3 regions of the Pseudomonas cavernicola genome follow, and region 2 is predicted to be linked to each of the others. Evidence: riboswitches for the same ligand, from Rfam matches in the RefSeq annotation. Region 2 holds a riboswitch; each other region holds the start of a gene.
What was found. A riboswitch is a leader RNA that binds a small molecule or an ion and turns the genes downstream of it on or off. The one in region 2 is predicted to bind cobalamin.
Positions count from the first base shown of each region.

Region 1 (7,149 bases), 1.4 Mb from region 2:
TAGTCGCGGCTTCATAAAAATCCGACACGGCCGTGCCCATGCTAAAACGCTTCGCACCCCTCGTGCCTCTCGCACTCTCGTTCTTCCTGGTCGCTTGCGCCGGCCACTCGCCGAAATCGCAGGTTGCCGTCGCTCCCCAGCCGGTTGCTGATGAGCAAACTGCCGAGCAACTGCCGGACTTTGCGCAAGACAAACCCTACGAATTGCCGACCTTTGCCGACAGCATCCTGGCTCACGGCCTGTCGCTGGTAGGCACCCGCTACCGTTTCGGCGGCACCTCGGTCTCTTCCGGTTTCGATTGCAGCGGCTTTATCGGTTACCTGTTCAAAGAAGAAGCCGGTATGAGCCTGCCGCGCTCCACCCGCGAAATGATCAACCTCGATGCGCCGCTGGTGGCGCGTACAGAGCTTGAGCCAGGCGATCTGGTGTTCTTCGCCACCAACGGCCGTGGCCGAGTCAGCCATGCCGGCATCTACCTCGGCGATGATCAGTTCATCCACTCTTCCAGCAGTCGCAGTGGTGGTGTGCGGGTGGATAGCCTGGGTGATAAATACTGGAGCCGTACCTTCATCGAGGCCAAGCGCGCCTTGGCGATGGCTTCGGTTAGCCGCAATCAGCTGCACCCTTAACCTCCATTCAGTTCAGCCCGCGTAAGCGCAAAGCTTGCGCGTGGCCGTACCTCGGGGCAGAGTAGAGCGCACTAAGAATCAGAGCCGCCTCGCTAATGCCCGTCACGGCCCGCCTCGCCCTCATCGTACTCGCCGCGCTGCTAACTGCCTGCGCGAGCAATCCCGCCCCTCCAGAAAGCGTTTTCAGCACCCCTGTCGAGCAAAGTGGCACCGCCGATGATGTGCTGTTGCGCGCCTTGGGGTTGGTCGGCACGCCTTACCGTTATGGCGGTAATACCCCAGATAGCGGCTTCGATTGCAGCGGCCTGATCGGTTACGTCTACCGGGATGCTGCCGGCATCGCCTTGCCGCGCTCTACCCGCGAGCTGATCGGCATGCGTGCGCCGAGTGTGCGCCAGGATGCGCTGCAGACCGGTGATCTGGTGTTCTTCGCCACCAATGGCGGCGGTCAGGTCAGCCATGCGGGTATCTATGTCGGGGAAGGGCGTTTCGTGCACGCGCCCTCCAGTGGCGGCACTGTGCGCCTGGATAGCCTGGCGACTGCCTATTGGCAGAAGAGCTATCTGGATGCCAAGCGGGTGCTCAATCCAGCCCACCTCGCCCGCACGCCTTGACCTGCACGCGCCCTTACCTGCACAGGAGTGTTGCATGACCGGCCGTACCCTGAATCTCGACGACGCACTGTATAACTACCTGCTCGATGTCTCCCTGCGCGAAACGCCGCTGCTCAAGCGCCTGCGCGAGGAAACTCAAGCCTTGCCCATGGCGCGCTGGCAAATCGCCCCGGAGCAGGGTCAATTCATGGCGCTGCTGGTCAAGCTGAGCGGTGCCAAACGGCTGCTGGAAATCGGCACCTTCACAGGCTACAGCGCACTCTGTATGGCCAGCGCCATGCCGGAAGATGGACAGCTGATCTGCTGCGACCTGGCCGGTGACTACAACGTTACTGCCCGTCGCTACTGGCAACAGGCGGGGATGCATGAGCGCATCGACCTGCGACTGGCACCGGCGCTGGAAACCCTGAGCCAGTTGGAGCGAGAGGGGCGGAGCGAAACCTTCGACCTGATCTTTATCGACGCCGACAAGGCCAATTACCCGGTTTATCTGGAACATGCCCTGGTGCTGGCCCGGCCTGGCGGTTTGATCCTGTTCGACAACACCCTGTGGAGTGGGCGAGTGCTGGAGGCCAACCCCGACAGCGCTGACACCCGCGCCATCCAAGCCCTCAACCGTCGCCTGAAAAATGATCAGCGTGTGGATTTGTCTCTGTTGCCCATCGGCGATGGCCTGACCATCTGCCGTAAACGCTGATAGCAGTGCTGGGCGTGGGCGCATGAGTTCGCCTCAGCAGCTTTTTCCAACGATGTGCTCGAACAGGCTTGACCGCGTCCGCCTGCCAGCGCCGACCCGCAGCCGGTGAGCTATATTCAGCCCGTCTTAGGGCCGATAGCTCAGCTGGGAGAGCGCCACGTTCGCAACGTGGAGGTCGGGAGTTCGATCCTCCTTCGGTCCACCAAATCCAAAGGCCGGAACCCATTGGGCCGGCCTTTTCCTGGACTTCAACAGGTCAGAACTTTGGAGTCCCAAAGCAGTACTTCACCAGTACCTGGCGGCCTGTTTGGTTAATTCAATTACTTAAGGAGGTTCGGGATAAATGAGTAACTGTCGTTCCCGCGATGGCGGGACAAAAGCACGCAGTGCGTTGAACGCCCAGAGGGCGGCCTCGGAGGGGTGAACGTAGTGAATAACCCAGGAGGCCACGGCCTTTCTGGATGCCCGCCTGCGCGGGCATGACGCTTCGTTCAATATTTCCTTGGAATAATGAACCAACCGCTTGGGGCGCTAGCCGGAGCATCTGAAGGCTGGATAAGGTCTTTGGCGGTCACCACCGGCGGGGCAAAGTGCGCAGTTTGGCGGCACCGCTGCAGAGTTCAGTTGCAGCCTGGCCACACCAGCCCTAAGGTCGCGTTGACGCTCCATCCCCAACCCTCTACCCTGCCTGCCTTGCTTCAGGTGCCCCCCCAGTCTTAGCGCCGAGGGGGTGAAACAGGGAAGCCGGTGCGTTCTGCGCGTTGATTAGTAAATGATCAACAGCCGCAAACAATTCCGGCGCTGCCCCCGCAACGGTAGGCGAGTCAAGAAGCCGCTTTATAGCCACTGTGCTCTGCACGGGAAGGTGCGGTTTTGCGAACACCTCATCTCGAAGGTGTTCCGCTCGTAAGCCCGGAGACCGGCCTGTCGCAGTCCACGGCATCGCGGAGGGCGTTGTCTGGCGTGTGGGCTGCGCTGTGCCGCCTGTGCGTCTGCTGTTCTCCGCGAGCTTTACCCAGCCCGAGTCGTGTGGGCGAGAGTGGTGGAGATACTGTCTCGATGAGTAAGTCCTTTCTGGCGCCAGTGCTGCCTAGCTGTTCGGCAGTGGTGAGAATTTTCCCGCCGCACACTGGGCGGTATTCTTTCTGGCCAGTCTGTCTCGACACCCCTTTCGCGCTTCCAGCAGTGTTTTTGGCAGCCTTCAACGTGCAGCAAGGTTCTGAGGTGAAACGATGAGCGAGTCAGCAGAAAGAGATACCCGCCACAAGGCTCGGATGGAGCGCAAAAAGGCCCTGGTCGATGAAAAGATCGCCCAGGCGCAAGACGAATACGGTCTGTTGCTGGTGCACACCGGCAATGGCAAAGGCAAAAGCAGCTCGGCCTTCGGCATGGTCGCCCGTGCGTTGGGCCATGGCATGAAGGTCGGCGTGGTGCAGTTCATCAAAGGGGCGGCGAGTACCGGCGAAGAGCGGTTCTTCCGCCGCTTCCCCGAGGAAGTCAGCTACCACGTGATGGGCGAGGGCTACACCTGGGACACGCAGGATCGCCAGCGCGATATCGACAAAGCCGTCGCCGCCTGGGCGGTTGCCAAGCAGCTGTTGAATGACCCCGAGATCGGCCTGGTGGTGCTGGATGAGCTGAATATCGCGCTCAAACACGGCTATCTGTCGCTGGAAACCGTACTGGCCGATATCGGTGGTCGTCCGCTGTTGCAGCACGTGGTCGCCACCGGCCGTGGTGCGCCACCCGGCTTGATCGAGGCGGCGGATACCGTGACCGAAATGGGCATGCTCAAGCATGCGTTCAAGTCCGGCGTGAAGGCGCAGAAAGGGGTGGAGTTTTGAGGTTTTCTGTATGAGCGCCGAACGCCAATGCCCGGCACTGTTGATTGCCGCACCGGCTTCCGGCCAGGGCAAGACCACTGTCACCGCAGCTCTGGCGCGCTTGCATTCGCGCCAGGGCAAACGGGTACGGGTATTCAAGTGCGGGCCGGACTTTCTCGATCCGATGATCCTCGCCCGCGCCAGCGGCGCGCCAGTCTATCAGCTGGATCTGTGGATGGTCGGCGAGGTGGAAAGCCGCCGCCTGCTTTGGGAAGCCGCTGGCGAGGCCGACTTGATTCTGATCGAAGGGGTCATGGGCCTGTTCGATGGCACACCGTCCGCCGCCGACCTGGCGCGGCATTTCGGCGTGCCGGTAATGGCGCTGATCGATGGTTCGGGCATGGCCCAGACGTTCGGTGCCATGGCCCACGGCATGGCAACGTTCCAGGCGGATCTGCCGTTCTCCGGGGTGCTGGCCAACCGCACCGGCAGCATCCGCCATGGCGAGATCCTGCGTGACTGCCTGCCCAAGCACATCCACTGGTACGGCGCCTTGCCGCGCAGTGCCGCGATCGAACTGCCGAGCCGGCATCTGGGCTTGGTCCAGGCCGAAGAGCTGGCCGACCTGGATGCCCGTCTGGATGCCGCCGCCGATGCCTTGGCCGCGAGTGCCGACGTTGGCTTGCCGGCGCCGGTGAGTTTTGCCGCTCCCGAGCTGTTTGAGAGCCAGCCCATCGAAGCGTTATTGGCCGGCGTGCGCATCGGTGTCGCGCGGGATACTTCGTTCGCTTTTCTCTACCAGGCTAACCTCGATCTGCTGCGTGAGCTGGGCGCCGAACTGATTCAGTTTTCGCCGCTGCAGGATGCCGGTATCCCCGAGGTGGATAGCCTTTATCTGCCTGGTGGCTACCCCGAGTTGCACCTGCAGCAGTTGGCGGCGAACCAGACGATGAACTCGGCGATTCATGCCCATCACGCCGCCGGCAAACCGATCCACGCCGAGTGCGGCGGCATGCTCTACCTGCTCAAGGGGCTGACCGATAAAGACGGTGAGCGCGGCGAGCTGCTCGGCCTGCTGCCTGGCGAGGCGCTGATGCACAAACGCCTGAAGGCGCTGGCGCTGCAGGAAATCGAATTGCCGGAAGGGCGCCTGCGTGGCCACACCTACCACTATTCGGAACTGGACTGTGCCCTGGAGCCGTTGGCTCGTGGTGTCTGCCCGACTTATAAACGCACGGCCGAGGCGGTTTACCGGATCGGCCGGCTGACCGCTTCCTATATTCACTTCTATCTGCCGTCCAATCCCCGGGCGGCTGCGGCCTTGTTCTTACCATGAGCGAGTCGACTGCATGAGCCAGCACGCTTTCAGCGAAGCCGAGCGCGCGGCGGTGTACCGCGCAATTGCTGAGCGCCGCGACATGCGCCATTTCAGCGGCGGCCAGGTTGCGCCCGAGCTGCTGGCGCGTTTGCTGGAAGCGGCGCATCAGGCGCCGAGCGTCGGGTTGATGCAGCCTTGGCGGTTTATCCGCATCACCCAGGCCGGCTTGCGCAGCGCCATTCATGGCTTGGTGGAAGAGGAGCGGGTGCGCACGGCCGAGGCATTGCAGCAGCGCTCGGATGAATTCATGCGGCTCAAGGTCGAGGGTGTGCGTGACTGCGCCGAGTTGCTGGTGATGGCGCTGATGGAAGGCCGCGAGGCGCATGTGTTTGGCCGCCGCACCTTGCCGGAAATGGACCTGGCTTCGGTTGCCTGCGCGATTCAGAACCTCTGGCTCGCTGCTCGTGCGGAGGGCCTGGGCATGGGCTGGGTGTCGTTGTTTGACCCCGAGGCCTTGGCCGCGCTGCTCCACTTGCCGGCTGGGGCGAAACCGGTGGCGGTGCTCTGCCTGGGCCCGGTGCCGGAGTTTTATCCGGTGCCGATGTTGCAGCAGGAAGGTTGGGCCACGCCGAGGCCGCTGGCCGAACTGGTGTTCGACAATCAGTGGGAAGAGCGGCAGTGGGAAGAGCGGCAGCGGGGCGAGCGGACATGAGCATCGCCCTGTTGAGTGTGGCTGGTGTGGCGCTGGATGCCGTGTTGGGCGAGCCGAAAAGCTGGCACCCGCTGGTGGCTTTCGGGCGCCTTGCTGATGCACTTGAAAGACGCTTCAACCGGCCATTCGCTCCCCCTTTGGCAGAAGGTGATGTGCACAACCAGATGAGGCATGAAGACATCGGTCGCGGCTGGCGCAGCCATGGGGTCACGGCCTGGGTGTTGGCGGTGTTGCCGCTGACGCTGATGGCCTATCTGTTGAGCCTGCTGCCCACTGTCGGTTGGCTGGTCGAGGTGCTGGCGCTGTATGCGGCAATCGGCTTGAAGAGCCTGGCCGAGCATGCCGAGCCGGTGGCCCGGGCGCTGCGCCAGGATGATCTGCCGGAGGCGCGCAAGCGTGTCGGTTACATGGTCAGCCGGCAGACCGCCGAGCTGGATCACGAGGCCGTCGCCCGTGCCGCCACCGAATCGGTGTTGGAGAACGGCAGCGATGCGGTCTACGCCGCGCTGTTCTGGTTCGTGTTGCTCGGCGCGCCGGGCGTGGTGCTGTACCGCCTGAGCAATACCCTGGACGCCATGTGGGGTTATCGCAACGCGCGCTTCGAGCGCTTCGGCTGGGCCGCCGCGCGGATCGATGACGTACTCAATTACCTCCCCGCCCGGCTGGTTGCGCTGACGTACGCGCTGCTCGGCAAAACCCGGCTGGCATTGCATTGCTGGCGCACTCAGGCGCCGACCTGGGACAGCCCAAACGCCGGCCCGGTGATGGCTGCAGGTGCCGGTGCGCTCGGTGTGGCCCTTGGTGGACCGGCGGTTTACCACGGAGTGTTACACCAGCGCCCGCGCCTGGGAGAAGGGCCGGCGGCTGGTGCGGAAACTATCGAACGGGCGGTCAGCCTGGTGCGCCGTGGCGTGCTGCTCTGGCTGCTGATCTTGCTGGTGGGAGGCCGACTCTATGCTTGAACACGGCGGGCGTTTGCAGCTGGCTGCGCGTCAGTACGGGATTGCCGAGACCGACTGGCTCGATCTCTCTACCGGTATTGCGCCCTGGCCGTGGCCGCTGCCGGAGATTTCCCTGCGCGCCTGGGCCCGACTGCCGGAGACCGAAGACGGCCTGGAGGCCGCTGCCCGCGCCTATTACGGCGCCGCGCAGCTGTTGCCGGTAGCTGGCTCGCAAGCCGCGATCCAGATGCTGCCGCGTCTGCGTCGCGCTGGCAAAGTTGGCGTGCTGTCGCCCTGCTACGCCGAACATGCCGAGGCCTGGCGCAAGGGCGGGCATATCGTCCGTGAGCTCAGCGAGGATGAGGTCGACTTCTTCCTCGACGGCCTCGACGTGTTGGTGCTGGTCAATCCGAAC
Region 1 covers NZ_QYUR01000002.1:2,558,611-2,565,759, reverse strand. The annotation lists gene D3879_RS12205 (C40 family peptidase) at 39-629, shown strand; gene D3879_RS12200 (C40 family peptidase) at 725-1,243, shown strand; gene D3879_RS12195 (O-methyltransferase) at 1,278-1,940, shown strand; tRNA gene D3879_RS12190 (tRNA-Ala) at 2,070-2,145, shown strand; cobalamin riboswitch at 2,624-2,882, shown strand; gene cobO (cob(I)yrinic acid a,c-diamide adenosyltransferase) at 3,173-3,784, shown strand; gene D3879_RS12180 (cobyrinic acid a,c-diamide synthase CobB) at 3,795-5,099, shown strand; gene bluB (5,6-dimethylbenzimidazole synthase) at 5,113-5,793, shown strand; gene cbiB (adenosylcobinamide-phosphate synthase CbiB) at 5,790-6,755, shown strand; gene cobD (threonine-phosphate decarboxylase CobD) at 6,748-7,149, shown strand, end outside.
Region 1: linked by a shared signal. The riboswitch ahead of cobO (cob(I)yrinic acid a,c-diamide adenosyltransferase) and the one ahead of D3879_RS05600 (CbtB domain-containing protein) in region 2 are both predicted to bind cobalamin.

Region 2 (7,149 bases):
TTGCCGACATGCACCACGGCATTGGCGCCGAAGACTTGCCGCAGCCAGAAATAGAACGCCAGGTAACCGTGGGGCGGCACCAGGTCGGGGTCGTGGTACACGGCGCTGGCATCGAGCTGGTAGCCACGCGCCGGCTGGATGCCGACGAAGGTCAGGCCGAAGCGCAGGCCGGCGATCATCATCCGTCCGCCATGGTCGACTCGGTACATTGGATCCTGCTCGGGTTCGCCCCAGCGTTCGCGCACGGCCAGTTGGTTGGCGGCGGGCAGGCGTTCGAAGTGTTTGCGGTATTCGTCCAGCGCCAGGCTTTGCGCACAGGGGCGCAGGTCGAGGTTGTCCAGGTCGTTGGTCACCCCGCCCAACAGCAGGTGGATCAGCGTGGTGCCGCTGTCCGGCAAACCCTGCACCGGATAGCCCTCGGCTTGCAGGGCACGGAGGATATTCAGTGCGGCGGCCGGCGTATCCAGGCCGACGCCGTTGCCGATGCGCCCGTCGCGGGTGGGGTAGTTGGCCAGCACCAGGGCGATGCGTTTGTCGGCACTCGGCACGCGTGCCAGTTCGACCCAACGCCGCGCCAGCTCGGCGACGAAATCCATCCGCCCGGTTTCGGCCTGGTAGCAGACCACATCGCTCTGGCTGCGCTCGCTGCGCCAGGCCAGGCCCTTGAAGCTGATGGGCCGGGTGATGATGCGGCCGTCCAGCTCGGGCAAGGCGATGTGCATGGCCAGATCACGCGAACCCAGCCCCTGGGGGTTGTCGCGCCAGAGCGGTAGGTTGTCGAGGGCGCAGATGGCTTGCAGCACCGGTACATTGCGGCGGAACGGGCGCAGGTTGGGCGCCTCGGGGTTGGACTGGGCGAAGCCGGTGGTGTTGATGATCAGTGCGGCGTCCGTTTGCTCGAGCAAATCCTCCACCACCTTCAGGCAGGCTGCCTCTTTCAGGCTGGCCACGGCAATCGGCAAGGGGTTGAGACCCTGAGCCGACAACCGTTGGCAGAACGCGTCGATGAAGGCGGTGTTCGCCGACTGCACATGGGTGCGGTAGAACAGCAACCCGACCACCGCCTGCCCAGCACGCCAGTCGGCTTGCCAATGGCTCAGTGCGGCGTTGGCCTGTTGCGGGTGATAGAGGCCTACGCGCGGCAGCGGCTGCGGTTCGACCCAGGGGTAATCGGCACCCAGCCAGGTGCTGGCGAGGTAGTGATAGAGCTGCCTGGCGTTGTCTACCCCGCCTTGGCGCAGGTACTGCCAAAGCCGTTCGGCCTCGATGGCGCTGACGTTGCCCAGCGCCGTCAATTCCGGATCGTGGCTGTCGTCGCCCGGCACCAGGATCAGTTTGGCGCCGCGCGCGGCGAGCTCGACCAGACGCTCGACGCCGTAACGCCAGTAGCTGATGCCGCCATGCAGGGAGATCAGGATCAGCTTGGCGTGTTGCAGCACCTCGTCCACATAGAGGTCGACCGACGCATGGTTTTGCAGCTGTGCCGGGCTGGCCAGGCGCAGGCTCGGATAGTCCGCCGGCAGATCCCGCGCCGCCTCGGCCAACAGCGACAGGTGCGAGTCGCCGGTGCAGAGGATCACGACATCGGCCGGTGTCTGTGCCAGATGGGCGATGCCATCGGCGGGGACGAAACCACCGGGCTGGGTGCGCAAGAGGTGCATAGGGTTACCTCCCTCTCCCGTTTACGGGAGAGGGATCGAGGGAGAGGGTTATAAGCCCACTGATAGACAACTGGCCCTCTCCCCAACCCTCTCCCGTAAACGGGAGAGGGAGCAAACGTGGCGTGATGCTCACAGCAACGAGGTCTTCAGCTCGTTGCTGATAAGCGCCTGGTCTAGCTCCTGGCCGATCACCACCAGATGGCTGGTGCGGCTTTCATCGGTGCGCCAGGCGCGATCGAAATGTTTGTCGAAACGCTTGCCGACCCCTTGGATCAGCAGGCGCATGGGCTTGCCGGGAATCGCCGCGAAGCCCTTGATGCGCAGAACGCCATGGCGCTCGACCAGGCCATTGAGGGCGGTCAGCAGCAGCGCTTCTTCCACTTCCGGCAGCTCGACGGCGAAGGAGTCGAACTCGTCGTGGTCGTGCTCTTCGTGGTCTTCCAGATCGTGGTGGGTCTTGCGGCCGTCGATGTGCAGCTCGGTTTCCGAATTCAAGCCCAGCAGGATCGAGATCGGCAGCTCGCCACCGCGCGCTTCGATGACTTTCACCGCCGCCGGCAATTCTTCCGCCACTTCTGCACGGACGGCGGCCAGCGCTTCAGGGCTGAGCAGGTCGGCTTTGTTGAGGATGACCAGGTCGGCGCTGGCCAGTTGGTCGGCGAACAACTCGTGCAGCGGCGATTCGTGGTCGAGGTTCGGGTCTTCACGGCGCTGGGCGTCGACCTGATCCGGGAAGGCGGCGAAGGTGCCGGCGGCCACGGCTGGGCTGTCGACCACGGTGATGACCGCGTCGACGGTGCAGGCGTTGCGGATTTCCGGCCAATTGAAGGCTTGCACCAGTGGTTTGGGCAACGCCAGGCCGGAGGTCTCGATGAGAATCTGGTCGAGGTCGCCACGCCGCGCCACCAGTTCACGCATGACCGGGAAGAACTCTTCCTGCACGGTGCAGCACAGGCAGCCGTTGGCCAGCTCGAACACCCGGCCGACGGCTTCTTCTTCACTGCAGCCGATCGAGCATTGCTTGAGGATTTCGCCGTCGATGCCGAGTTCGCCGAACTCGTTGACGATCACCGCGATGCGTCGCCCTTCGGCGTTGTTGAGCATGTGTCGCAGCAGGGTGGTTTTACCGGCGCCGAGAAAGCCGGTAACGATGGTGACGGGAAGTTTGGCCAAGGTTTTCATGCGTCGCGCAGCCCTGTTCAGATCGAAGCGAAATCGGATCGGCGGGCATGCGGGACGAGCGTAGCGGAGCACCAGGGCCCGCATTGCGAGTTCGCCACCGGATCACCCCGCCCGGTTGTCGTAAAAAGCAGCTCGAAGGCAGGTCTCCTGGCTCACGACCTGGCCCGCTCTCCTAATCAGGGGCCCCTCTCTTCGCCTTCCCGCGTACAGCAGTGGCATTGGAAGAGATCAAGTCGCTTACAGTTGCGGGGGCAGCCACGGCGTTCAACCGCGTTCCCTCTTAGCTCTGGCGCTAGCAAGCTCTGCCCAGAGAACCTCGAAGCGGCAAGGCTACGCAGTGCGTGGAGATGGGTCAATTCAGGTTGTGGGAAACAAGCGCCTATGGGGAGCTATCCCCAGGCCTACTGCATGCAGCGGTGCGCCGAAGTTGACGCTCTACCGGTGTTCGTGATGTTCTAGAAAGGCTGTTTCAGGTGTCTTGCGCGGTCGTGCGCAAGGTGAAACGGGAAGTCGGTGCGCCCCTTGGGGCTAGTCCGACGCTGCCCCCGCAACGGTAAGCGAATGGTGGGATCGAAAAACCACTGTGCTACGAGTCATTAACAGGCTCTTGGGCATGGGAAGGTGAATCCCACAACACTGTGGATGTTCGCATCCAGCAGTCATCGCAAGCCCGGAGACCGGCCTGAAATCATTACAGTTTGGCAAACCCGCGGTGGGCGGGCGCAAGCCGGAAGCTCGAGTGCATTCGCAGTCGACTCCTCGTGCGTTCCCTTCTGCTACGTTTTCATTTCCAGTTCAGAGGGAACGGTCATGTCCACTAGCACCCTGACACATTCTGTCGAGGCCAGCGCCTCGCTATCGCAACGCCTGATCCTGGCCATCGGTGCCGGCCTGTTGGGCGCACTGCTGGTCTATTTTGCCGGCTTCTCGCAGATCGATGCCGTACACAACGCGGCGCACGATACCCGACACAGCTCCGCATTCCCGTGCCACTGAGAGGCTTGCCATGATCAAGCGCATCGCTCAGACGGCCGGCTTCAGCGGGCTGTTGGCGGCACTTTTACTGACTCTGTTGCAGAGTTTTTGGGTCGCACCGCTGATTCTTGAAGGGGAAACCTACGAGAACAGTGCACCGGCCACCGAACAGCCCAGCGAACATACGCATGAGGCCGGCGTTGCCGCCCATGAGCACAGCGCCGAGGCCTGGGCGCCGGAAGATGGCTGGCAGCGCGTGCTGTCCACCACCGGCGGTAATCTGGTGGTGGCGGTGGGCTTCGCGCTGATGCTGGCCGGCCTGTACAGCCTGCGGACGCCGGGCCGGAGCTGGGAAGGCTTGCTCTGGGGCCTGGGCGGTTTCGCGACCTTCAGCCTGGCGCCTTCGCTGGGCTTGCCGCCGGAATTGCCGGGGACTGCCGCCGCCGATCTGACACTGCGCCAGTACTGGTGGGTGGGTACCGCCACGGCTACGGCGGTAGGTCTGGCGCTGATCGTCTTCGGTCGGCATTGGGCGCTGCGCATCGTTGGTTTGGTGTTGCTGCTGGTGCCGCATGTGATCGGTGCGCCGCAGCCCGAGGTGCATGCGAGCCTGGCGCCAGAGGCCCTGGAGCACCAGTTCATCTGGGCCTCGCTGATTACCAATGCGTTGTTCTGGTCGGCGCTGGGGTTGCTTTCGGCCTGGCTGTATCGCCATTTCGCCGGTTCGAACGCGGCGTGACCAACCGCCCCGGCCCTCGGCCGGTTGCCTGCGAACCCGTTGACGGCGTTGCCATCAGCGGGTTTTTCGCTTTTGCTCAAGCCGCGGCGCCGCTGCTATGACGGTCGCCCCGCTGTATATCGCCGGCCTGGGCTGCCGGCGTGGCTGTTCGGAAGCCGTGCTGCGCGAACTGCTGGAGCAGACGCTGCCTGCCTATGGTTTGCACCTGGTGGACTTGAGCGGGCTCGCCAGTATCGAGCAGAAGCGCACCGAGCCTGGCTTGCTGGCCTTGGCGCAAACGCTGGGGCTGCCGCTGGAGTTTTTCTCTGCCGCACAATTGGCAGCGTTCGACAGCCGGCTGACGCAACATTCCGCCATCGCCTTGCGCGCCATCGGCAGCGCCGGGGTGGCCGAAGCCTGTGCCTTGGCACAGGTTGAGGCGTTGAGCGGCAGTCGGGCCGAACTGTTGATCAGCAAACACAGCAATGCCAGCGCCAGCTTCGCCCTGGCCAGCGTTCGGCGCGCATAAGTGCTTACTTCACGATTCAGGAGAGACCCATGACGGTCTATTTCATCGGCGCCGGCCCAGGCGATCCGGAACTGATCACGGTCAAGGGTCAGCGCTTGATCCGTTCGTGTCCGGTGATTCTCTATGCCGGTTCGCTGGTGCCCGAGGCGGTGCTCGAAGGCCATCGCGCGGGGCTGGTGGTGAATACCGCCGAACTGCATCTGGAGGAAATCATCGCGCTGATCAAAACGGCGCATGAGCAGGGCCAGGATATCGCCCGCGTGCACTCCGGCGACCCGTCGCTGTATGGCGCGATCGGCGAGCAGATTCGCCTGCTGCGCAAACTGCAGATTCCGTTCGAGATCATCCCGGGCGTCACTGCCACCGCCGCCTGTGCGGCGCTGCTGGAAAGCGAGCTGACCCTGCCGGGGATCTCGCAAACTCTGATCCTCACCCGCTACGCGAGCAAAACCGCGATGCCGGCCGGTGAACAGTTGCCGGACTTGGCGCGCCATGGCGCGACCATGGCGATTCACCTGGGCATCAGCCATTTGCACAAGATCGTCGCCGAGCTGCTGCCGCACTATGGCGCCGACTGCCCGGTGGCGGTGATTCACCGTGCCAGCTGGCCGGATCAGGACTGGGTCAGCGGCACCCTGGCCGACATCCAGCCCAAGGTGCAGGCCAAAGGTTTTCAGCGCACGGCGTTGATCCTGGTCGGCCGGGTGCTGGCGGCCGAGGACTTCGCTGACTCGAATCTTTACCGCGAAGGTCACGAGCACCTTTATCGGCCGGCGGACAAGGCCTGACGGCAGATAAAGGGCTGAGGCTCTTTAGGTTTTGCATTTTTCCAATGCGCGCAAACGCAGGCATAGGGATTATTTTCGTCTGGCTGTAACGCCAGAAACTGTCTTCACTCTATCAATGTGTCGGGCCTGATCCAGCCGTCCACGGCCGACGTCCCCCATCACATGAGGATAACAAGATGACCATCAAGACTGCCGCTGCTGGCGCCGCCCTGGCCCTGGCGGCCGCTGGACTGTTCGCCAGCATCCCGACCCAATCCTTCGCCGAGGAAGCCCAGTCGGTGCACTGTTACGGCGTCAACGCCTGCAAAGGGAAAAATGACTGCAAGACCACGAAAAACGCCTGCAAAGGGCAGGGCTCCTGCAAGGGACAAGGCTTCAAGAGCATGACCCTGGCTGAGTGCAACAACGCCGGCGGCAAAGTCGGTCCGTAAGTGCGCCCGGGGTGGCCGATTGGCGGCCACCCCGACCCCTTAGGCGAAGGAGCCCGGCATGTCTTCAGCTACTCCCTGCCTCGGCTACGGCCTGGGGCTGCGCAGCACCTACTACAACGAGATACTCGAGCAGCGCCCGGCGGTGGACTGGTTCGAAGTCGTCTCGGAAAACTATCTGGTCGAGGGCGGTAAGGCGCTGTACTACCTGGACGCCATCGGCGAGCACTACCCGCTGGTGATGCACGGCGTGTCGCTGTCCATCGGTGGCCCGCATCCGCTCGATCGCGACTACCTGCAGCAGCTCAAGCGTCTCGCCGAACGGGTGCAGCCGGAGTGGATCTCCGACCACCTGTGTTGGAGCCGCGGTAACGCCCATCAACTGCACGACCTGCTGCCGCTGCCTTACACCGAAGAAAGCCTGCAGCATGTGGCTGCCCGTGTGCGCCAGGTGCAGGAGGTAATAGAGCGGCCGCTGGTGCTGGAAAATGTCTCCAGTTACGTGCGCACCGCGAACTCTGATTTCAGCGAATGGCAGTTCCTCGCCGCCCTCAGCGAGCTGAGTGGCTGCGAGTTACTGCTGGACGTCAACAACGTCTACGTCAGCGCGCGCAATCACGGCTTCGAGCCCTGGGACTTTATCAGCGCGCTGCCGGCCGCGCGGATTCGTCAGCTGCACCTGGCCGGGCATAGCGACTACGGCAGCTACCTGATCGACACCCACGATCAGCCAGTCAGCGATCCGGTCTGGCAGCTCTATCAGCGTACCCTGCAGCATCTCGGGCCGGTCGCCACCCTGCTGGAGCGCGACGATCACTTCCCGCCCTTGGCCGAGCTGCTCGCCGAACTGGACCAGGCCCGCGCCCTC
Region 2 covers NZ_QYUR01000002.1:1,130,873-1,138,021, forward strand. The annotation lists gene cobN (cobaltochelatase subunit CobN) at 1-1,661, opposite strand, end outside; gene cobW (cobalamin biosynthesis protein CobW) at 1,791-2,843, opposite strand; cobalamin riboswitch at 2,964-3,177, opposite strand; cobalamin riboswitch at 3,298-3,543, shown strand; gene D3879_RS05600 (CbtB domain-containing protein) at 3,654-3,839, shown strand; gene D3879_RS05605 (CbtA family protein) at 3,850-4,557, shown strand; gene D3879_RS05610 (cobalamin biosynthesis protein) at 4,655-5,065, shown strand; gene cobM (precorrin-4 C(11)-methyltransferase) at 5,095-5,853, shown strand; gene bufA2 (BufA2 family periplasmic bufferin-type metallophore) at 6,030-6,284, shown strand; gene bufB (MNIO family bufferin maturase) at 6,343-7,149, shown strand, end outside.

Region 3 (7,149 bases), 720 kb from region 2:
AGCGTGACCACGCGTTTTGTCGAAGAACAGATCAACCTGCTGCTGGCGCCGCAAGCGCAAGCCCATCCCCACCTGTTTTTCCCGCAAGCCGCAACACCGACACAGAAAGCTAGCCAAACCGTGGATGCCCCGGTCGGTTGCCTGGCCCTGGAGGCGCCGACTGCCGGCGTGGTGGTCAGCCTCGACGTGCAGCCAGGAGATAGCGTGGCCGTCGGCCAAAGCATCGCCGTGCTGGAGGCGATGAAAATGGAGTTCGTGGTCAAGGCCCAGCACAGTGGCATCGTCCGCGCCCTGGTGGCCAAACCCGGCGATAGCCTGTTCGAAGGCCAGCCGCTGCTGTTCATCGAGCCGGCCGACGTCAGCCATTACGCGGTGCAGAACGAGGAAAGTATCGACCTCGACTACATCCGTGCCGACCTTGCCGAAGTATTCGAACGCCACGCCCTGACCCGCGACGAACGCCGCCCGCAAGCCGTGGCCAAGCGGCGCAAAACCGGCCAACGCACCACCCGCGAAAACCTCGATGACCTGCTGGATAACGGCAGCTTCATCGAATACGGCGCCCTGGCCATCGCGGCCCGCCGCCGCCGCAACTCGGTGGAAGAACTGATCCAGCAGAGCCCGGCCGATGGCCTGGTCAGCGGTATCGGCACGGTCAACGCCGCGCAATTCGGCGCCGAGCACGCGCGCTGTATGGCCATTGCCTACGACTACACGGTGTTCGCCGGCACTCAAGGCGTGATGAACCACAAGAAAACCGACCGCATGCTGCAACTGGCCGAGCAATGGCGTCTGCCGCTGGTGCTGTTTGCCGAGGGCGGCGGCGGCCGGCCCGGCGATAGCGATTTTGTCGGCGTGGCCGGGCTGGATTGCCACACCTTCGTCGGCATGGCCAAGCTGTCCGGCCTGGTGCCACTGGTGGGCGTGGTCTCCGGCCGCTGCTTCGCCGGCAACGCCGCGCTGCTCGGCTGCTGCGACGTGATCATCGCCACCGAGAACGCCAGCATCGGCATGGCCGGCCCGGCGATGATCGAAGGCGGCGGCCTCGGCAGCTTCACCCCGGAACAGGTCGGTCCGGTTACCGTGCAGAGCCCCAATGGGGTGATCGACGTGCTGGTGGCGGACGAAGCCGCCGCCGTACGCGTAGCCAAGCAGTACCTCGCCTATTTCCAAGGGCCGCTGAGCGAGTGGCAGTGCGCCGACCAACGCGAGCTGCGTCAGTTGATCCCGGAAAACCGCCTGCGCGTCTATGACATCCGCCAGGTGATGGAAACCCTGGCCGACAGCGGCTCGGTGCTGGAACTACGCCGGCAGTTCGCGCCGGGGCTGATCACTGCCTTCGTGCGCATCGAGGGCAAGCCGTTTGGCCTACTGGCGAATAATCCGGCGCATCTGGGCGGTGCCATCGACGCGGCGGCTGGCGACAAGGCCGCGCGCTTCATGCAGCTGTGCGATGCCTTCGATTTGCCGCTGCTGTCGTTGTGCGACACCCCCGGTTTCATGGTCGGCCCGGAGGCGGAAAAACAGGCCACGGTGCGGCACGTGTCGCGCATGTTCGTCGCCGCCGCGAGCTTGAGTGTGCCGTTCTTTACCGTGGTGCTGCGCAAGGGCTACGGCCTCGGCGCCCAGGCGATGGCCGCCGGCAGCTTCCACTCGCCGCTGTTCACCATCGCCTGGCCGAGCGGCGAATTCGGTGCCATGGGTCTGGAGGGCGCAGTGCGCCTGGGCTTTGCCAAAGAGCTGGCAGCGCTCGAGGATCTGACGCAGCGGCAACAGCTGTTCGACAAACTGGTCGCCAAGGCTTACCAGAGCGGTAAAGGCATCAACATGGCCAGCTTCCTCGAAATCGACGCGGTGATCGACCCGCTGGACACCCGCAGTTGGCTGCTGCGTGGCCTCAACGCGGCGCCGCGCTCGGCCAAGCGCGAAGGCAAGAAGCGCGCGTTTGTCGATACCTGGTAAGAGCTGGCGCGCGGCGTCCAAGGTCGTCGCGCTCTAGGCCTTTGGCCTGATCACTCGGCCGCTACGTGGGCGGTGGGATTACTAAATTGCACTGAACGACAACTCAGCGTTAGCGCAGTAATCCTCACTCCTCGTCTTAGGGCGACGGCCAACTTGGGTAGCTTGCGGCGATTCGGGTAAACTGCCGCATCTTTTATACCTATAACGATCTGCCTGATGCCCACGACGTTTCACGAGATTCCCCGCGAACGCCCCGTAACGCCTCTGCTCGACCGCGCAGAGATGCCGGCCGGGTTGCGCCGGCTGGGCGAGGCGGAGCTGGAGACGCTCGCCGACGAACTGCGCCAAGAGCTGCTCTACACGGTCGGGCAGACCGGCGGGCATTTCGGTGCCGGCCTCGGCGTGGTCGAGCTGACCATCGCGCTGCACTATGTCTTCGATACCCCGGAAGATCGTCTGGTATGGGATGTCGGCCACCAGGCCTACCCGCACAAGATCCTCACCGGCCGCCGCCAGCAGATGACCACGCTACGCCAGAAGGACGGCATCGCCGCCTTCCCCCGGCGCAGCGAGAGCGAGTACGACACCTTCGGCGTCGGCCACTCCAGCACCTCGATCAGCGCCGCCTTAGGCATGGCCATCGCCGCGCAACTGCAAGGCAGCAAGCGCAAATCGGTGGCAGTGATCGGTGACGGCGCGCTGACCGCGGGCATGGCCTTCGAGGCGCTGAACCATGCCTCGGACGTCAAAGCCAACATGCTGGTGGTGCTCAACGACAACGACATGTCGATCTCGCACAACGTCGGCGGCCTGTCGAACTACCTGGCGAAAATCCTCTCCAGCCGCACCTACGCGAGCATGCGCGAGGGCAGCAAGAAGGTGCTGTCACGCCTGCCCGGCGCCTGGGAAATCGCCCGCAAGACCGAAGAACACGCCAAAGGCATGCTGGTTCCCGGCACCCTGTTCGAGGAACTGGGCTGGAACTACATCGGCCCGATCGACGGCCACGACCTGCCGACCTTGATCACCACGCTGCGCAATATGCGCGACCTGGAAGGCCCGCAGTTCCTCCATGTGATCACCAAAAAGGGCAAAGGCTTCGCCCCGGCCGAGCTGGACCCGATTGGCTATCACGCGATCACCAAGCTGGAGCCGATTAACGCTCCGGCCAGCGCCGCCCTCTCTGTTCCCAAGCAGGCCGCCGGGCCGAAATACTCCAGCGTGTTCGGCCAGTGGCTGTGCGACATGGCCGAGACGGACCCGCGCCTGACCGGCATCACTCCGGCGATGAAGGAAGGCTCTGATCTGGTGGCCTTCAGCGAGCGCTTCCCGCAGCGCTACTTCGACGTCGCGATTGCCGAGCAACACGCCGTGACCCTCGCCGCCGGCATGGCCTGCGAAGGCGCCAAACCGGTGGTGGCGATCTATTCGACCTTCCTCCAGCGCGGTTATGACCAACTGATTCACGATGTGGCGGTGCAGCACCTCGACGTGCTGTTCGCCATCGACCGCGCCGGTCTGGTCGGTGAAGACGGCCCGACCCACGCCGGCAGCTTCGACCTCTCCTACCTGCGCTGCATCCCCGGCATTCTGGTGATGACCCCGAGCGACGAGAACGAACTGCGCAAGATGCTCACCACCGGTTATCTGTTCCAAGGCCCGGCGGCGGTGCGCTACCCGCGCGGCAGCGGCCCGAACGCAGTGATCGAGCAGGCACTCGAACCACTCGAAATCGGCAAGGGCCTGGTGCGGCGGCAAGGCCAGAAAGTCGCCTTGCTGGTGTTCGGCGTACAGCTGGCCGACGCCCTGGTAGTCGGCGCGAACCTGGATGCCACGGTGGTCGACATGCGCTTCGTCAAACCGCTGGATGAGGCGCTGGTACGCCAATTGGCGGCCAGCCACGAGCTGCTGGTGACCATCGAAGAGAACTCGGTGATGGGCGGTGCCGGTGCGGCCGTCAGCGAATTCCTCGCCCGTGAGAACCTGCTGCAGCCGATCCTGCATCTGGGCCTCCCCGACTATTACGTCGAGCACGCCAAACCGGCGGCCATGCTCGCCGAATGCGGCCTGGATGCCGCCGGCATCGAAGCGTCCGTGCGCACCCGCCTGGCGCAACTTGAAGCTGGCTCACGCTAACCCACCGGGCTTTCGCTTGTGCTGGTGACCACCGCGCATTAAGGTGCGCGGCGTTTTAGCAGGCTGCTGAGAAGCGTAGCGAGCGAAGGACAGGCAAGGCGCAACGCAGCGAAGCGGAGTAACAGCCAAAGGCTGGCCCGCTAGGGTGAGCGCAGCGAGTCAATCAGGCGAAGAGGCGCAGTTTACTGTGCGTAAATGAGCATTCTGAGCCTGCTTTCAACGCAGCATATCCGAGCGCAGTAGTTTCTCAACAGCCTGCGAGTTCCGCCGAGGTGCGCCTGATCCTGTCAGGCCTTAAACGGGAAGCCGGTGCGCTCGTATCACGAGCAATCCCGGCGCTGCCCCCGCAACGGTAATCGATCACAGCCTTTGCGCTGCATGCCAGATCAAGATGCCACTGGGATTTTCCTGGGAAGGCGATCGGGCAGGAAAGTTCGCTTTCGGTCGAGAGCCCGGAGACCGGCCCTGGTGGATGTGACTGGTGTTGCGGAGGGCATCATCGTCAAGCGCAGGCGCCAGCTCATCCCGGCCATTCCACGCCTGCGCTTGTCCCTGCCCTCCTCAAAAGTTTTCTAAGTACTTTTGAGGCTTTATTAATGAAGTTGTCCCGTCTCGCCCTGGCTGCGGTGCTCTTACCGCTGACCAGCCAGGCCGAAGAATTCAGCGAACCTGGCGATGCGCTGAAACTCCCGCCGCTGGTGATCACCTCGGGTCGTGTGGCCGAACCACTGAGCAAAGCCACTGCGGCAACCAGCGTCTTCACGCGCGAAGATATCGACCGCCTGCAACCCAGCTCGATCACCGAACTGCTGACCCGCGTGCCCGGCGTACAAGTCGTGCAGAACGGTGGCCGCGGCAGCACTGCCTCAGTTTTGATCCGCGGCACGGGCAATACGCAGAGCCTGGTGCTGGTGGATGGCCAACGCATTGGCTCGGCATCCGATGGCGGCGCCAGCCTGCAATACCTCAGCATTGAGCAGATCGAGCGCGTCGAAGTGGTACGCGGCTCGCGCTCCGCGCTGTACGGTAGCGATGCCATCGGCGGAGTGATCCAGATTTTCACCCGCCGCGGCGAGCAGGGTCTGCAGCCGCGTCTGCATCTGGGCGCCGGTAGCAACAACACTTGGGAGCGCAGCCTGGGGCTTGCCGGTGGCGATCAGCAGACCCGTTTCAGCCTCAACACCAGCCTCGACGAAACCGCCGGCATCGACCGCACAGGGCCCTCCTTCGACTCCGACGCGGATCACGATGCTTACCGCAACAAGGCGCTGAGCTTCAATCTCAGCCATCAGCTCAATGAACAGCTGGAGACCGGGCTCAGCGTACTGGACCAGCGTGGCCGCAGCGAATTCGACAACCCTTTTGGCCGCTTCGACATGGCCACCTTCCAGAGTTTTCCACAGCAGCCCTCCAGCGACTTCACCCTGAGCGCCGCTTCCGGCTTCGTCGATGCCCAGCTCAGTGATGCCTGGAACAGCCGCCTGGAACTCGGCCACAGCGAAAACCGCCAGCAAAGCCAGGACAAGCTGAGCGACGAACACAACGTGTTCAACACCTACCGCGACTCGGCGAGCTGGCTCAACACCCTCCAGTTGAACGACAGCCACAGCCTGCTGCTCGGCGCCGACTGGTATGAGGACCAACTGCACAGCACCACCGCCTTCGACCAGCAAAGCCGCTGGAACCAGGCCGCGTTCATCCAGCACCGTTTCCAGGGCGAGCTTTTCTCCACCGAACTGGGCCTGCGGCATGACCAAAACCAGCAGTTCGGCAGCCAGAACAGCTGGAACACCGCCGTGACCGTGCCGCTGGCTGACTCCGCTATCGACCTGATCGCCTCCTACAGCGAGGGCTTCCGCGCGCCGACCTTCAACGAGCTGTATTGGCCCAACGACGGCAATGGCTACATCGGCAATCCGGATCTCGAACCCGAGCATTCGCGCAACTACGAGGTGCAGCTGCGTGGTGAGCATTGGGATACGCGCTGGAGCCTGGCGGCCTATCGCAACGAGGTACGCGACCTGATCAGCACCGAGCTCTACGACCCGATCAACTACATCTACCGTGCGGTCAACCTCAACACCGCGCGCCTGCAGGGGCTCGAGCTCAGCCTCGAACGCAATGTGCTGGGTTGGCGCGCCTCGGCCAATGCCAGCCTGCTCGACCCACGCGACACGGAAAGCGGACATACCCTACCGCGCCGAGCTCGCCGTACGCTGAGCCTGGATCTGGACCGCCAGTTCGGCGCCTTCGGTGTCGGCGCCACATGGCAGGCCATCAATTCGAGCTACGACGATGTCGGCAACACCCGACGCATCGCCGGCTATGGCCTACTCGGACTGCGCGGCAGTTGGCAGGCCAGCGACGAAGTAACGCTGGATTTGAAACTGAGCAATGCCCTGGACAAGGATTACAGCCGTGCCCTCTATGCCTATCAGCGGGTGAACTACGCCTACCAGGAAGAAGGTCGAGCGCTACTGTTCGGCTTCACCTGGACACCGAACCTGTAAGCGTAGGTTGGTGCTGAGCGAAGGCGATGCCCAACAACCGGCCTGCAAGGCCGGGCGGTCAAACTCGGGGCCGGTTGTATAGGGAGTCGCAGGGCGACTCCTTGTTGGGCATCGCTGCGCTCAGCGCCAACCTACGGGACAGTCGTTTGCTTGCGATGCTGCGCAAAACTGTAGGTTGGTGCTGAGCCGAAGGCGATGCCCAACAACCGGCCTGCAAGGCCGGGCGGTCAAACTCGGGGCCGGTTGTATAGGGAGTCGCGAGGCGACTCCTTGTTGGGCATCACTGCGTTCAGCGCCAACCTTGTATGTTGTTTTCCGTCAACCGGGTTAGCCTTTCAGGCCCTGCGCTTGACGCAGAGAAGCAGTTACTGGGGAGGCCGTTCCAACCTGGAGGTGAGTTCACACTCAACCTCGTCCGTAGATCGGCCCCCCGCCTCATTGCCCACCGCGTGGAGTATCCGGAAGCCAGCTCATTGAGGTGGACTTCGCATCACAAGGTTGCAGCGGCAAGAAGTGCGAGGTCGGGGAACCGGTAGCTATT
Region 3 covers NZ_QYUR01000002.1:406,167-413,315, forward strand. The annotation lists gene D3879_RS02185 (acetyl-CoA carboxylase family protein) at 1-1,962, shown strand, start outside; gene dxs (1-deoxy-D-xylulose-5-phosphate synthase) at 2,179-4,098, shown strand; cobalamin riboswitch at 4,352-4,580, shown strand; gene D3879_RS02195 (TonB-dependent receptor domain-containing protein) at 4,695-6,608, shown strand.
Region 3: linked by a shared signal. The riboswitch ahead of D3879_RS02195 (TonB-dependent receptor domain-containing protein) and the one ahead of D3879_RS05600 (CbtB domain-containing protein) in region 2 are both predicted to bind cobalamin.